2 regions of the Nocardioides sp. S5-5 genome follow, and region 1 is predicted to be linked to the other one. Evidence: riboswitches for the same ligand, from Rfam matches in the RefSeq annotation. Region 1 holds a riboswitch; the other holds the start of a gene.

Region 1 (7,457 bases):
GGAGTGGAGCTCGCAGGGCGTGCGCAACGCGATGCGGAAGTCGCCCGACAACGACAAGGTCCGCCGCCGGGCGCAGTCGGAGTCCTCGGAGAAGCAGGCGCAGAAGGTGCGCCAGATGGAGTCCCGGATCGCGCGGTTGGAGGAGGTCGAGGAGCCCCGCAAGGAGTGGGAGCTGCGCTTCTCGATCGCCGCCGCGCCCCGGTCCAGCTCGGTCGTCGCCACTCTCGACCGGGCCGTCGCGCGGCTCGGCGACTTCACCTTCGGCCCCGCCTCCCTCCAGATCAGCGCGGGCGACCGGATCGGCGTGACCGGCCCCAACGGTGCCGGCAAGACCACCCTGCTGCGTCTCCTCCTCGGCCGGCTCGCCCCGGACGCCGGCCGCGCCGGCCTCGGTGCCTCGGTCGCCATCGGCGAGATCGACCAGGCCCGCACCGGCCTCGACGACGACCTCCCCCTCGGCCCCGCCTTCGAGGCCGCGATGCCGGACCTGACGCCGGCCGACGTACGCACGCTGCTGGCGAAGTTCGGCCTCAAGGCCGACCAGGTCACCAGCCTGGTCGCCCGCCTCTCCCCCGGCGAGCGCACTCGCGCGGCCATGGCGCTGCTGCAGGCCCGCGGCGTCAACCTCCTCGTCCTCGACGAGCCCACCAACCACCTCGACCTGCCGGCGATCGAGCAGCTCGAGCAGGCCCTCGAGTCGTACGACGGCGCACTGCTGCTGGTCACCCACGACCGCCGGCTGCTCGACACCGTCCGGCTCGACCAGCGCTGGCAGGTGGAGGACGGTCGGGTCGCGGCTGTCGAGATGGCCTGACCGCTGGTGCGGATCGGGTCGCCCCGGTGCCTCAGCCCAGCCCCGGATAGAGCGGGTGTGCCGCCGCCAGCACGGCGACCCGGGTCTGCAGCTCGGCCGCCACGCCCTCGTCGTACGACGGCTGGAGCGCCTCCGCGATGATGTCGGCGACCTCGGTGAACGCCTCGGCGCCGAAGCCCCGGGTCGCCAGCGCCGGCGTGCCGATGCGCAGGCCGGAGGTGACCATCGGCGGGCGTGGGTCGAAGGGGACGGCGTTGCGGTTGACGGTGAGGCCGATCGAGTGGAGGCGGTCCTCGGCCTGCTGACCGTCGAGCTCCGAGGCACGCAGGTCGACGAGGACCAGATGCACCTCGGTGCCGCCGGTGAGGACGGAGACCCCGGCCGAGACCACGTCGGGCTCGGTGAGCCGCGCGGCGAGGAGACGAGCACCCTCCAGGGTCCGCTCCTGACGCTCCCGGAACGACGGGGACGCCGCCATCTTGAAGGCGACCGCCTTGGCGGCGATCACGTGCTCCAGCGGACCGCCCTGCTGGCCGGGGAAGACGGCGCTGTTGATCTTCCTCGCGAGCTCCGCGGTCGACAGGATCACGCCGCCACGCGGGCCGCCGAGGGTCTTGTGGGTGGTCGTGGTGACGATGTCGGCGTGCGGCACCGGGCTCGGGTGGAGGCCGGCGGCGACCAGGCCGGCGAAGTGCGCCATGTCGACCATGAGGCGGGCGCCGACCAGGTCGGCGATGCGGCGGAACTCGGCGAAGTCCAGCTGGCGCGGGTACGCCGACCACCCGGCCACGATCAGCTTCGGCCGGTGCTCCAGGGCGAGCCGCTCGACCTCGGCCAGGTCGACCCGGAAGTCGTCGGGGTCGACGTGGTAGGCGACGGCGTCGTAGAGCCTGCCGGAGAAGTTGATCCGCATCCCGTGGGTGAGGTGGCCGCCGTGGGCGAGGTCGAGGCCGAGGATGGTGTCGCCGGGGTCCAGCAGCGCGAACATGGCGGCGGCGTTGGCCTGGGCGCCGGAGTGCGGCTGCACATTGGCCGCCTCGGCGCCGAACAGCTCCTTGACCCGGTCGATGGCGAGCTGCTCGACGACGTCGACGTGCTCGCACCCGCCGTAGTAGCGGCGGCCCGGGTAGCCCTCGGCGTACTTGTTGGTCAGCACCGAGCCCTGGGCCTCCATGACGGCGACCGGCGCGAAGTTCTCGGAGGCGATCAGCTCGAGGGTCCCCTGCTGGCGGGCGAGCTCGGCGGTGATGGCCGCGTACACGTCGGGGTCGTAGTCGGCGAGGTGCTGGTCGAAGGCGTCGTTCGTGGTCATGCGGAGGCTCCCGTCGTCGAGGTGTGCCTCCCCGCTCTGTCATGGGTGCCTGAGAGCTTCACCGCGAACGGCTTGCACCTTGGGCGCAGGACACGGGTCCTGACTTTCCAGAGTCGCCTCGCACGGGCAGTGACGGTGCCTGAGAGTTTCTCGGGGAGAGTTGCTCCTACGGCGCCCCGCACGGTGGCGAGGTCTCTCCTGCTTCGGCTACGAACGGCGCCTGTTCAGTTGTCGCGGGTCACACCCTATCGGCAAGCGTGATCTCCACCATCAGCTCGTCCGCGATCGCCTCCAAGACGGCACGCAGGTCGTCGACCCGGGTGGTCGGCGGCGCCTCGAGCACCGCCCGGGCCTCGAACAGCCGGCCGCCGGCCATCGGCGCGTCCCGCACGTCGGTGATCAGGTCGCGGATGCCCACCCGCTCCCGGGCCAGCGCCGCGGAGATCTCGGCGACGATGCCGGGGCGGTCGGCGCCGAGCAGGTCGAGGTCGACCAGCACGGCCGGCTCCACGCCAGGCACGTCGGTACGGGCCACGGTGACCTGCAGGCCGATGCTCTCCAGCCCGGCCAGCTCGGCGACGAGCGCGTCGGCGCGCGCGTCGGGGACCTCCAGCAGCAGGATGCCGGCGAACTTGCCGGCCAGCCGCGCCATCTGGCTGCGGTTCCAGCTCGCGTCGTGGGCGTGCAGGCGGGCCGAGAGGTCCGACACCAGTCCGGGGCGGTCGTCGCCGATGCAGGTGAGCGTGAAGGTGGCCATGGGTCGAGGCTAGCGAGCGTGTCGCGGCCACAGCGTGGTGGTGGGAGATGCCCAGCTGCACACACGCAAAGGCGCCGGCGCGCAGCCATACCGGGTCGTCTCGCCACGAGACCTCGGCCGGCGCGCCTGCCGCTGGTCGGCGGAACGTAGGCTCGACCCACCAACGTCAGCAGCCGGAGGAGGCCTCGTGTCGCCGAGTGGTCGTTCCCGTGCGGTCCTGTCCAGGCCGGGGTTGCCCAAGCCGGGCCTGGCGGCCGTCACCGCCACCGTCGCCACCGGCATGCTCGGCGCCCTGGCCGCCGCGCCCGAGCGGATGAGGCACGTGCTGCGCCGCCGCTATCCCACCGTCGCGGTGACCGGGATGACGGGCGTGGGCAAGTCCCAGCTGGCCGACCGGCTCGCGCGGCGCAACCCGGCCGACGGCACGGCCGAGGTGGGCTCGGCGGTGATGGAGCGGCGGACCCGGCGCTCGCGCCGGCTCCGCGGCTTCCGCTTCCTGGTCGTGCCGGGCGACAACGCCGCCACCCGGCTCGGCGCGCTCGACGAGGTGTTCCACGACGAGCCGGTCGACGGGGTGATCCACGTCGTCGCCAACGGCCACGCCACGCCGCGCCGCGCCGGCGGTACGACGGGCGCGGCGACCGCGACACGCGCCGACCAGCTGGCCGCCGAGCTCGAGGACTGGACCATCACCGCGCACCGGATCGCCTCGATGGCCGTACGCAGCGCCCAGCCGATCTGGCTGGTCATCGCGGTGACCAAGGCGGACCTGTTCGCCGAGGACGTCGACGAGGTGGTCCGCTCCTACTCCCCCGGCAGCGGCACGCCGTTCGGCGACAAGGTCGACGAGCTGCGCGCGCTGGCCGGCGGCGCCCGGCTCTCGGTCGACGTGCTCCCCGTGTCGACCAGCAGCGGCGAGGGGCTGAGTGCGAAGCAGGCGGGCGCCCTCGTCGACCGACTCGCCACCCGGCTGGCCCAGCTCAGCGGCCACGTCTGACCCGGCTGCGAACCGGCGTCAGTGGCAGGGCGCGCCCTCGCAGCACGGCCGGATGTAGCCGCAGCCGTCGCACCGCTCGTGCGAGGTCTCCCAGCGCATCAGGGTTCCGCAGTTGGGACAGGGTTCGGTGAGGTCGGCCACCCGGTGAGGGTACGGCGGGCGAGGGCTCGCCCGAGTCACTTCCCCGGCGACACGCTGTCGATCACCCGGCCGTCCCGGATCCGGTGGCAGAGAACCCTGTCCAGGCCTGGGACAGCTTCCCCACAGCGCGGCGGGCGAGGGCGCCGCCACCGGTCCCGGTCCTCACAGACAACGCACAGGGTCGGCTGACGCCCCGGACAACCGGGCCCGGCCTACTGGGTGGTGTTCATCTCGACACCACCTGGAGTTCACCGATGCCCGCCTACTCGCTGTACCTCGCCGACGCCGCCGCCATCTGCGTCCTCGTCTTCGCCCTGTTCCTGCCGCGCCACCGGCGCCCCGAGCTGATCGTCGCCTACCTGACGGTCAACGTGGGGGTGCTGGCCGTGTCCGCGGCGCTGACCTCGACCACCATCGGAGCCGGGCTGGGCCTGGGACTGTTCGGCATCCTCTCGATCATCCGGCTCCGCTCCGAGGAGCTGGCCCAGCATGAGGTGGCCTACTACTTCGCGGCCCTGGCGCTGGGTCTCCTCGGTGGCCTGGGTACGACGGCCGGCTGGGTCGGCGTGACCCTGATGGCCGCGGTCCTCGCCACGCTGGCGATCGGCGACCACCCGTCGCTGGCACAGCGGACCCGGACCCAGCAGCTGCTGCTCGACCGCGCGCACACCGACGAGTCGGCTCTCCTCGCGAACCTGGAGTCGCTGCTCGGCGCCGAGGTGATCTCGGCGAAGGTGCTGCGGGCCGACCTGGTCAACGACACCACGCTGGTCGACGTCCGGCACCGCGCCACGGCGTCCGGGTCGCCGGCACGCTCGGCGCACCTGGCCACCGACGCGCGCACCCTGGAGTCGGTGCGATGAGCGAGCTCGCCGCCACCGCGCTCGACGTACTCGCCCCGATCTCGCTCGACGCCCTGGTCGAGGAGGCCGAGCTGCTCGCCCGGGTCGATCGCAAGTACGTCCTGCCGACCGACGAGGCGGACGCGCTGCTCGCGCTGGTCCCCCACGACACCCGGGTCCTCCAGATCGACGGGCAGCGCGCCTTCGGCTACCGGTCGACCTACTTCGACACCGACGCCCACGACAGCTTCCTCACCTCGGGGCGCCGGCGTCGCGGCCGTTGGAAGGTCCGCACCCGGGCCTACCTGGGCACCGGCGGCTGCTGGCTGGAGGTCAAGACGGTCGGGCCACGCGGACTGACCGTGAAGCAGCGGATCCCGCACCCGGAGGCGGTCCGGCTGACTCCGGAGGGCCGGGAGTTCGTGGCCGGGGCCGTGCCCGCGCTGGCCGACGTGCCGCTGCGGCCGGTGCTGACGACGGGCTATCGGCGTACCACCCTCCTCCTGCCCGCCTCCGCGAGCCGGGTGACCCTCGACGTCGACCTCGGCTGGACCTCGATCCACTCCCAGCACGACCTCGACCGGCCGCACCTGGCGATCGTGGAGACGAAGACCGGGTCGACCCCCTCGTCGGTCGACCGCCTGCTCTGGTCCCGCGGCCACCGACCGGTCGCGATCTCGAAGTTCGGCGTCGGCATGGCCGCGCTGCACCCCGAGCTCCCCCGCCTTAAGTGGCACCACGCGATGGACCGCCACCTCGACCTCGCCCGCGCCGCCTGACCCAGGAGACCCCCATGAAGCTCACCGCCCGCCGCCGCATCTGTGCCGCGGTCGCCACCCTCGCCCTGCTCACGACCACCGCCTGCGGAGCCGCGAGCACCACCGCCGACACGGCCGCCGTCAGTGCGACCACGTCGGCACACACCCTGGCCGACACCCATGCCGACACCGACGATGGCGAGTACGACGCCGCGGGGGCCACGACGATCGCGCTCGCCGACGGCGCGAGCAGCGTCGACGGCTCCGGCGCGAGCGTCGACGGCGACGTCGTGACCATCACCGAGGCCGGGACCTATCTCCTCTCCGGCAGCCTCAGCGACGGCCAGGTGGTCGTGAACAGCGCGGGCGAGGGCAAGGTGCGCCTGGTCCTCGACGGCGTCGACATCGCCTCGGCCACCACCTCCCCGGTGGTGATCACCGAGGCCGACGAGGCGGTCGTGATCCTCGCGGACGGCTCGACCAACACGCTGTCCGACGCCGCCGCCTCGGCCACGGACGACGAGGAGGAGGACGCCCCGACCGCGACGTTGTTCTCGATGGCCGACCTGACCATCGCCGGCACCGGCTCGCTGAGCGTGACCGGCGCCAGCAACGACGCCATCACCAGCAAGGACGGCCTGGTCGTCCTGTCCGGCACCATCACCGTCGACGCCGTGGACGACGGCATCCGCGGCAAGGACTACCTCGTCGTCGAGGACGGCGAGGTGGCGGTCGCAGCCGGCGGCGACGCGCTCAAGTCCGACAACGACAACGCCGGCGAGCTCGGCTGGATCCAGGTCGACGGCGGTACGACGACCATCTCGGCCGGCTCCGACGGCGCCGACGCCGAGGGCTCGATCACCGTCGCCGGCGGCACGATCGACGTCACTCGCTCCGAGGAGGGGTTGGAGGCCGCCGTCATCACCATCACCGACGGACTGGTCTCGATCGTGGCCAGCGACGACGGCATCAACGCCACCAGCGGCACGGTCGAGGGCGGCAGCGAGTCGGCCGAGGAGGGCGTGCTGCTCACGGTCAGCGGCGGCGAGGTCCATATCGACGCCGGCAGCGACGGCATCGACTCCAACGGCTCGGCCACCCTGTCGGGCGGCGTCGTCACGATCACCACCCCGAACAACGGCGGGGGCGGCGGCAACGGTCCGATCGACGTCAACGGCACCCTCGAGTCGCCCGACGTCGTGACCGTCGACTCCGACGCGGCCGCCGGCGCGGAGGTCACCGTGACCGACGGCTCCGGCGAGGTGGTCGTCACCTTCTCGGCGCCCGGCACCTCGTCGTACGTCGTGGTGGCCCGGGGCCTCACGTCCGGCGAGTCCTACACCGTGTCCGTCGACGGCACCGACGCCGGCTCCGTGACCGCCACCGAGGCACCGAGCACCCAGATGGGCGGCGGCCCGGGCGGCCCGCCGGCCGACGGCGAGCGCGGCTGGGGACGGTGACGGGCACCGAACGCAGGCGGTCGCGCACCTGCGCTCGGACATGCGAAGACCCCCGGCACCGGGTGCCGGGGGTCTCGCGAAGCGTCAGACGTAGGACGTCAGATCGCGCGGACGTTCTCCGCCTGCGGGCCCTTCGGGCCCTGGGTGACGTCGAACTCGACCTGCTGGTTCTCGTCGAGCGACTTGTAGCCGCTGCCCTGGATGGCCGAGAAGTGGACGAAGACGTCCGGGGTGCCGTCGGCCGGGGCGATGAAGCCGAAGCCCTTCTCGCTGTTGAACCACTTGACGGTGCCCTGAGCCATGATTTTCTCCTTGGTTTTTCGAGTTCCGGACCGGCGAGCTGCCGATCCGTTGGTGCTGAAGACATCCCTTGCCT
Region 2 (7,822 bases), 1.8 Mb from region 1:
GGCGGTAGACGACGAGGTCGTCGATGATGCCGCCGTCCTCGGCGCAGATCATCGAGTAGCGGGCCCGGCCGACGCCGATCGCCGACGGGCGGCCGACGAGGGCGTGGTCGAGCGCGGCGCCGGCGCCCGGCCCGGTCAGCTCGATCTCGCCCATGTGGGTGAGGTCGAAGAGGCCCGCGGTCGTGCGGACGGCGCGGTGCTCGGCGAGCTCCGAGCTGTAGCGGACCGGCATCTGCCAGCCGGCGAAGTCGGTGAAGCTCGCCCCCAGGCCGGCATGGACCTCGTGCAGCGGGGTGGTTCGAGAGGACACGGCAGTGCTCCTAGGTGGTGGCGTGGGTGGGGTTGGTCAGTTCTCGAAGTCGGCGATCGGCGGGCAGGAGCAGACCAGGTTGCGGTCGCCGTAGGCCTGCTCGATGCGGCGCACAGGAGGCCAGTACTTGCCGGCCGGCGTGCCGGCCGGGAAGACCGCCTCCTCCCGCGTGTACGACGCCGTCCACTCCTCGACCAGGCAGGCGGCCGTGTGCGGGGCGTGCCGCAGCGGGCTGTCCTCGGCGGTCCAGCGGCCGCTGGCGACGGCATCGATCTCGGCGCGGATCGCGACCATCGCTGCGACGAACCGGTCGAGCTCGGCGAGGTCCTCGGACTCGGTCGGCTCGATCATCAGCGTGCCCGCGACCGGGAAGCTCATGGTCGGGGCGTGGAAGCCGTGGTCGATGAGCCGCTTCGCGACGTCGTCGACGGAGACGCCCGTCTCGGCGGTGAGCGGCCGCAGGTCGACGATGCACTCGTGCGCGACGAGTCCGTTCTCGGCGGTGTAGAGCAGCGGGAAGTGAGGAGCGAGGCGGTGGGCGAGGTAGTTGGCGCCGAGCACCGCCGTCTGGGTCGCCCGGCGCAGCCCGTCGGCCCCCATCATCCGGCCATAGGCCCACGCGATCGGCAGCACGCCCGCCGAGCCGTAGGGCGCGGCACTGATCGGCCCGATGCCCGCGCGCTGCTCCGGGACCGGGTGCAGCGGGTGGCTCGGCAGGTACGGCGCCAGGTGGGCCGCGACCGCAACGGGACCGACGCCCGGGCCGCCGCCACCATGGGGGATCGCGAAGGTCTTGTGGAGGTTGAGGTGCGAGACGTCGCCGCCGAACTCCCCCGGGCGCGCGATGCCGACCAGCGCGTTGAGGTTGGCGCCGTCGACGTACACCTGGCCGCCGTGGCGGTGCACCAGGTCGCACAGGTCGGTGATGCCGGTCTCGTAGACGCCGTGGGTGGACGGGTAGGTCACCATCACGGCGGCGAGCCGGTCGGCGTGCTCGGCGCACTTCGCGGCCAGGTCGTCGAGGTCGACGGTGCCGTCCTCGCGGGAGGCCACGACGACGACCCGGAAGCCGGCGAGCACCGCGGAGGCGGCGTTGGTGCCGTGGGCGCTGGAGGGGATCAGGCAGACGTCGCGCTGCGCCTCGCCGCGGTCGTGGTGGTAGGCGCGGATGGCGAGCAGGCCGGCGAGCTCGCCCTGCGAGCCCGCGTTGGGCTGGATCGACACTGCGGCGTACCCGGTGATCTCGGCCAGCCACTCCTCGAGCTGCTCGACGAGGACGCGGTAGCCGGCGACGTCCTCGAGCGGGGCGAGCGGGTGCATGTCGGCGAAGCCGGGCCACGAGATGGGCTCCATCTCCGCGGTGGCGTTGAGCTTCATCGTGCAGGAGCCGAGCGGGATCATCCCGCGGTCCAGCGCGTAGTCCTTGTCGGAGAGCGCCCGCAGGTAGCGCAGCATCGCGGTCTCCGAGCGGTGCCGGTGGAAGACCGGGTGCTCGAGGAAGGCCGAGGTACGACGCACCGCCGCCGGGATCCCGGTGCCCACCTGGACCATGACGCCACCATCGGTCCGCGGCTCGACGGCGTCGACGACGGACGCGACGTGGTCGGCGGTGGTGATCTCCGAGCAGGTGATGCCGACGTGGGTGTCGTCGACCGGGCGCAGCAGGATGCCGGCGGCGCGGGCCCGGGCGACGACGGCCGCGGCGTCCGCGACCTCGACGACGAGGGTGTCGAAGAAGTGCCGGTTGACCCGGCGCACGCCGCGCACCTCCAGCTCGGAGGCGATCTCGGCGGTGCGCGCGTGGACCTGCCCGGCGATCCGGCGCAGGCCGTCGGGGCCGTGGTGGACGGCGTACATGCCGGCGGTGATCGCCAGCAGCACCTGCGCGGTGCAGATGTTGGAGGTCGCCTTGTCGCGGCGGATGTGCTGCTCGCGGGTCTGCAGCGCGAGGCGGTACGCCGGCTGCCCGGACGCGTCGATGGAGACGCCCACGAGCCGTCCGGGCAGGTGCCGCTCGAGGCCCTCGCGGACGGCGATGAAGGCGGCGTGTGGACCGCCGTAGAACATCGGGACGCCGAGGCGCTGGGTGGAGCCGACGGCGATGTCGGCGCCCATCTCGCCGGGCGGGGTGAGCAGGGTGAGCGCGAGGGGGTCGCAGGTCACGGCGACGGACGCACCGCGTGCGGCGGCCTCGGCGGCGATCGGCCGCAGGTCGCGGACCTCGCCCGAGCAGCCGGGGTAGGACGCGAGCAGGCCGAAGAACTCACCGTCCGGGAGGGGCGCGTCGAGGTCGACCAGCTCGACCTCGAGGCCGACGGCCTCGGCCCGGGTGGCGAGCACGGCGAGGGTCTGCGGCAGCGTGTCCGCGTCGACCAGCACCCGCGGGAACCTCGACCGCGACGCGCGGCGCATCACCATGATCGCCTCGACCACCGCGGTGGCCTCGTCGAGCAGCGAGGCGTTCGCGGTCGGCAGGCCGGTGAGGTCGCCGACGACGGTCTGGAAGTTGATCAGCGCCTCGAGCCGGCCCTGGCTGATCTCCGGCTGGTAGGGCGTGTACGCCGTGTACCAGGCCGGGGCCTCCAGCAGGTTGCGGCGGATCACCGGCGGCGTGATCGTCGGGTGGTAGCCGCAGCCGATCATCGCCACGCCGACGTCGTTGCGTCCCGCCAGGACGGCGAGCTCGGCCAGGGCCTCGGTCTCGCTCGCCGGTGCGGGCAGCCGCAGGGGCTCGGGCGAGACGATGCCGGCCGGTACGGCGGCGGCCATCAGCTCGTCGAGGCTCGCGTAGCCGATCTCGGCCAGCATCTTCGCCTGCTCGGAGGCGTCGGTGCCGATGTGGCGCTCGCTGAAGGAGGCGCTTGAAGGGGTGGGGTCGTTCGAGGACACGGAGGCTCCCGTCGTCGAGGGTGCGTGCACCCTGCTTCGCTTGCCTCCCCGCTCTGTCATGGGTACCTGAGAGCTTCACCGCGTGAGCGGCTTGCACCGTGGGCGCAGGACATGGGTCCTGACTTTCCAGAGTTGCCTCGCCGAGCAGTGATGGGGCCTGAGAGTTTCTCGGGGAGAGTTGCTCCTACGGCGCCCCGTCCCGACCCATCGGGTCAGGCGAGGGCTCTCCTGCTTCGGCTTCGAACGGCCGATATGGAGTTGTCTTGGTGCGCCTGGCGCGGTCGTCAGAGGTCGGCCACGTAGCTGTGCGCCAGACCGTCGGTCAGTTCCGACGTCGTAGTGGTCACCGCGGATCGCTCGGTGTTGCGAAGGGAGAACACGTTGCTGCTCATCACCACGTCGGCGGGGTTGACTTGCGCGGCGGGGTCCCAGAGACGGGATCGGATGAGCGCCTTCCCGCAGTGGAAATAGTTCTCTTCGACCTCGACGATGAGCACAAGTTTAGGTACGCGGCCGTCCGCCTCGTGCTGGTGACGGAGGTGAACGTCGTCGGTGACGAATGCCTTTCCGTTGACTCGCAAGGTCTCTCGCATCCCTGGGACGAGAAAAAGCATGCCGATCTCGGAGTTGCACGCGAGGTTCCTGAAGCTGTCGGCCAGAGCGTTGCCCGAACGATCTGGGAGGCTGAGGGTGGCGTCGTCGAGCACCTTCACGAAGCCCGGACCGTCTCCCCGAGGGCTGGAGTCAGCTCCCTTGGCTCCGTGAGTTGCTAGGCAAACGAACGGAGCATGTGCGATGAAGCGCTGGGCCGTCAGACCCAGGTCCCGATCAATCTTGTCTAGCACGGGAGCGTCGGGGGTACCCAGCACATCACAGACCTCCTGGACGCTGAGCCGGCGGACCCGGTCGAGGAGGGAACGGGCGGAGGGGCGCACTGCCGACCCGGAGGCCGGAGTCACGTTGAGCTCAGACATTGAGACTTATCTCTCTGCCGAGGGCGCGCGACACGCACACCATCATGGTGCGGCCTGTTTCCTGTTGTTCGCGGGTCAAGACGTCGTCGCGGTGCTCGGGGCGCCCGGCCAAGATCTCGACTTCGCAGGTTCCGCAGACTCCGGAGCGACAACTCGCGCTGACGGGGATGCCGGCTCGCGCCAGTCCGTCGAGTAGGGAGGTATCGGCGTCGACGTTGATGGTCCGTGCGCTCTTGATCGCCCGGACGGTGACCGCGCGATTCACCTGTGGCGGACGCGGCCGAGGCTTGAACCTCTCCACGTGCAGAGAGGAGGGCGACCGTCCGGACCGGGTGACGACTTGTTCCACCGCTACCAGCAATGGCTCAGGTCCGCAGCAGATGAACGCGGCGTCCGTGTCGGCACCCGCGATGATGTCGTCGAGTGGAAGGTGACCGGTTTCGTCGAACGGCCAGTACCGCACGCGGTCGCCGAGGTCTCCGAAGGAGTCGGCGAAAGCCATGGAGCTCCGATTGCGGCTGCCGTAGTCCAAGGTCCATCGGATTCCGGCAGCCTCCGCGGCTCGGATCATCGGGATGATCGGAGTGATGCCGATGCCGCCGGCGATGAAGACGAGCGCCTCCGACTCCGGGAGTGCGAAGTTGTTGCGCGGCGAGCTCATAGTGACGATCTGCCCGGGCCGTAGGAAGTAGTGAACGTATTCGGAGCCTCCGCGGCTCAGCGGGTCCAGAAGGACGGCGATGCGGTAGGAGTTGTACGTAGCGTAGGACTCGATGAGCGAGTACTGACGCTCGACCCGGTTCGGTAGTACCAGGCCAATGTGGGCCCCAGGCTCCCAGGCTGGCAGGTCGCCGTCCAAGCCTCGCAGGAGGACGGAGACGACGCCTTCGGCCTCGTATCGAAGCTCCTCGACCCGCACACGGAGAAACGTGGTCGGGCTGCCGGTCACGACACTCTCCCGAGTGGTCCTGCCGCGCGCACCTGGAGGCGCGTGGCCGGTTCTGGCAGGTACCCGATCGGGGTCTCCGTTACTTCGACGATCTCGATGCGGCTCGGGTCCGCGCCAGCTTGGATGGCCCGCGCGGTTGCGATGTCCGAGGCGTCGTCGATGGCGCGTCGGCGGTCCTGTCCAGCCGGGATGATCGTGTCCCAACGGCTGCTGACTGGGGCGATGGCAACCCCAACCGCATTGGCGACTGCGCCGTGGCTGGGTCGGATCACCTTGGGCATGCGGCCGTGGCCGTCGCTGATGAGGGCCGATCCTCCCCCGACAACCACCAACGAGTTGATCTCGCGGGACAGATTCATACTCTCGACCGCGTCGGCGAGTGTCTCGTCGGCCACTGACATTGCCTGGCCGAGCGTGGCACGCAGGTCAGCGGGAACCGGGTGGCTGCCGATGTCGCCGCGTCCCGCTGCCACGGCTGCGTCGGTCAACGTTGGGACTGAACCGCCAAACACCAAGCCCTCTTGCGCGACGCGATATCCCAGAGATTGGGGGCCGACTCGGACGCCGCCGGAGCCGTCCTGTGTTACGACCGTGCCGCCACCGATGCTGATGCTGAGCACGTCGGGCATTCGGAAATTGGTCTTGACGCCCGCAAGCTCAGCGCCCATCGATGCTTCCCGAGGAAACCCGTCGATGAGTACGCCGAAGTCGGTCGAGGTGCCGCCGACGTCGGCGATGAGGGCGTTGGTCAGACCGGTAAGGAAGGCGGCCCCTCGGATTGAGTTGGCCGGACCTGATCCGATGGTGAAGACCGGGAACCGGGTTGCCTGCTCCAGGCCCATGAGAGTGCCGTCGTTCTGCGCGAAGTAGGTCGCAGCGCGGACTCCGCGCTTCTCCAGGACGGTCTGCAGCGACGACGCCACCTCAGTGGCGACGTGGTGGAGTGCCGCGTTGAGTGCAGTTGCATTCTCGCGCGCCAGCAACCCCAGGGAGCCGACTTCGTGGCTCATAGAGATCCCGACGTGCTCGCCCAGGACCTCGCGAACCACGTCGGCCGTTTCGATTTCTTGGTCACGGTAGGCCGGACTAAACACGCCGGTAATAGCCACCGCATCGACCGTGCCAGCGATGGGCTTGAGGAACTCCATGAGCTCTTCGCGGTCCGTTCGACGAATGGCTCGGCCGGCGACGTAGTTCCCGCCGGTGAGGATCGTGCTGGCCACTACAGCGTTCTCACGCAGATCATGGGGCCAAGGCATCAGCGGCGGGATGCTCCGCGTAGCGGGGGCGCCGAGTCGGATCACGGCAATTTTTGCAAGACCGCGCCGTTCGAGAATGGCGTTGATGCCGTGCGTGGTTCCCAGCATGACCGCGCCAACCCGCTCTACCGAGTCTCCGAGCTGGGCTAGGATTTCATCGAGGGCGCGCTCCACGCCGCCGCTGACGTCGGCAGTTGTGTGTTGCTTCGCCCAAGCCACCACGGTGTCACGCTCGTCGATGGCCACGGCGTCGGTGTGAGTTCCGCCGACATCCAGACCGATGCGGATTGCAGGGGCAGACGGCTCAGTTCGCATTGAAATTCCTGTCATGTGCTGCCTTCACCTCACTGGCGAGGAGGCGGTAGTTGTCGGAGATGATTTCGCTCACCTGTGTGGCGCGCGCGCCCCGCACCTCGCTGATGTACCGCACGATCTCGGCGCAGTCGTGTGGTTGGATGCGGCGGCCCATCCAAGAGAAGTAGGGACCGTCGGTCTCGAGGAGCATTCGATCTGCAGGAATTGACCGGATGAGGTCTCGACCCTCCTCGGTCTCGAGCATGGTCGGGTGGATGGAAAGCCGGAACCCGGCGTCAAGAACCATGGTCAGTTCACCACGGTTCCCTGCGAAGGAATGCAGAACGGCGTGCTCCACCTGGAACCTGGCCAGTGTCCCCACAACCTCCCTGACGGCGCCACGCGAATGTATCGAGTAGCCGCGCGTCGGTCCGGTGAGGTCCAAGACGCGCTCAAGTAGTTCGTGTTGAGCCGCGAACGTGGGGCCGTTGCCAAAGTCCGGTCCGACGGTGTCTGCGATTGGGCGGTCCAAACCTATCTCGGACACCCATGCGAAGCGGGGGGCGATGGCCTCCAGCGTGGCCAGCTCGCTGGCGTTGTAGACGCTCCCCGCGGCCTCGGGGTGAAAGCCGAGTCCGACCTGTGTACCGGGTACGCCACGCAGCAGCTCATCCAGGTGCTGCGCCTCAGAGGGGCGGGCCGTAGCGACGATGATCTCGATCTCGCACTCCCGGCAGGTCTCAAGCACCCGGTCACGGTCGTGGTAACGGCCAAGGTGACAGTGAGTATCAGCGAGCGTCATGAAAGTTCAGCTGCCATAGGTGAGCACGACCGAGAGCACCTCGTCGGGGTGCTGATCGACGAGCTCGAACGCCTCAGTGGCCCGCTCGAACGGAATGCGGTGGCTGATCAGGTCTCCGGCCCGCAGCTCAGTCAGCAGGTCGACGTCGAGCTGGAGTCGTCGGTCGTTGGTCCAGCGTGCGGAGATTCGGCCGTCGGGGGCGTTGACCGAGGAGCTCACCATACGCAGGCGCCGCATGTGGAACTCGGGCGACATAATCAGATCGACGGGCTTGCGTCCGTAGTAGGCCGGCACGACCACGGTGCCTTCGGCGCCCGTGGCCTCGATCGCAGACTGCAGGGCGGC

The links. A riboswitch is a leader RNA that binds a small molecule or an ion and turns the genes downstream of it on or off. The one in region 1 is predicted to bind glycine.
Region 2: it holds a riboswitch for glycine, as region 1 does, so the genes downstream of both, gcvP (aminomethyl-transferring glycine dehydrogenase) here and glyA (serine hydroxymethyltransferase) in region 1, are expected to answer to the same signal.

The regions. Positions count from the first base shown of each region.
Region 1 is NZ_CP199913.1:1,955,255-1,962,711, reverse strand. Features, by position in the region: gene ACUP6Y_RS09260 (ABC-F family ATP-binding cassette domain-containing protein) at 1-814, shown strand, start outside; gene glyA (serine hydroxymethyltransferase) at 846-2,126, opposite strand; glycine riboswitch at 2,153-2,247, opposite strand; gene ACUP6Y_RS09250 (glycine cleavage system transcriptional repressor) at 2,365-2,883, opposite strand; gene ACUP6Y_RS09245 (hypothetical protein) at 3,116-3,880, shown strand; gene ACUP6Y_RS09240 (DUF4956 domain-containing protein) at 4,276-4,884, shown strand; gene ACUP6Y_RS09235 (polyphosphate polymerase domain-containing protein) at 4,881-5,642, shown strand; gene ACUP6Y_RS09230 (carbohydrate-binding domain-containing protein) at 5,657-7,081, shown strand; gene ACUP6Y_RS09225 (cold-shock protein) at 7,180-7,383, opposite strand.
Region 2 is NZ_CP199913.1:182,172-189,993, reverse strand. Features, by position in the region: gene gcvT (glycine cleavage system aminomethyltransferase GcvT) at 1-310, opposite strand, end outside; gene gcvP (aminomethyl-transferring glycine dehydrogenase) at 347-3,199, opposite strand; glycine riboswitch at 3,243-3,334, opposite strand; glycine riboswitch at 3,335-3,440, opposite strand; gene ACUP6Y_RS00820 (MSMEG_1061 family FMN-dependent PPOX-type flavoprotein) at 3,484-4,173, opposite strand; gene ACUP6Y_RS00815 (PDR/VanB family oxidoreductase) at 4,166-5,122, opposite strand; gene ACUP6Y_RS00810 (hydantoinase/oxoprolinase family protein) at 5,119-6,696, opposite strand; gene ACUP6Y_RS00805 (TatD family hydrolase) at 6,686-7,477, opposite strand; gene ACUP6Y_RS00800 (zinc-dependent alcohol dehydrogenase) at 7,484-7,822, opposite strand, start outside.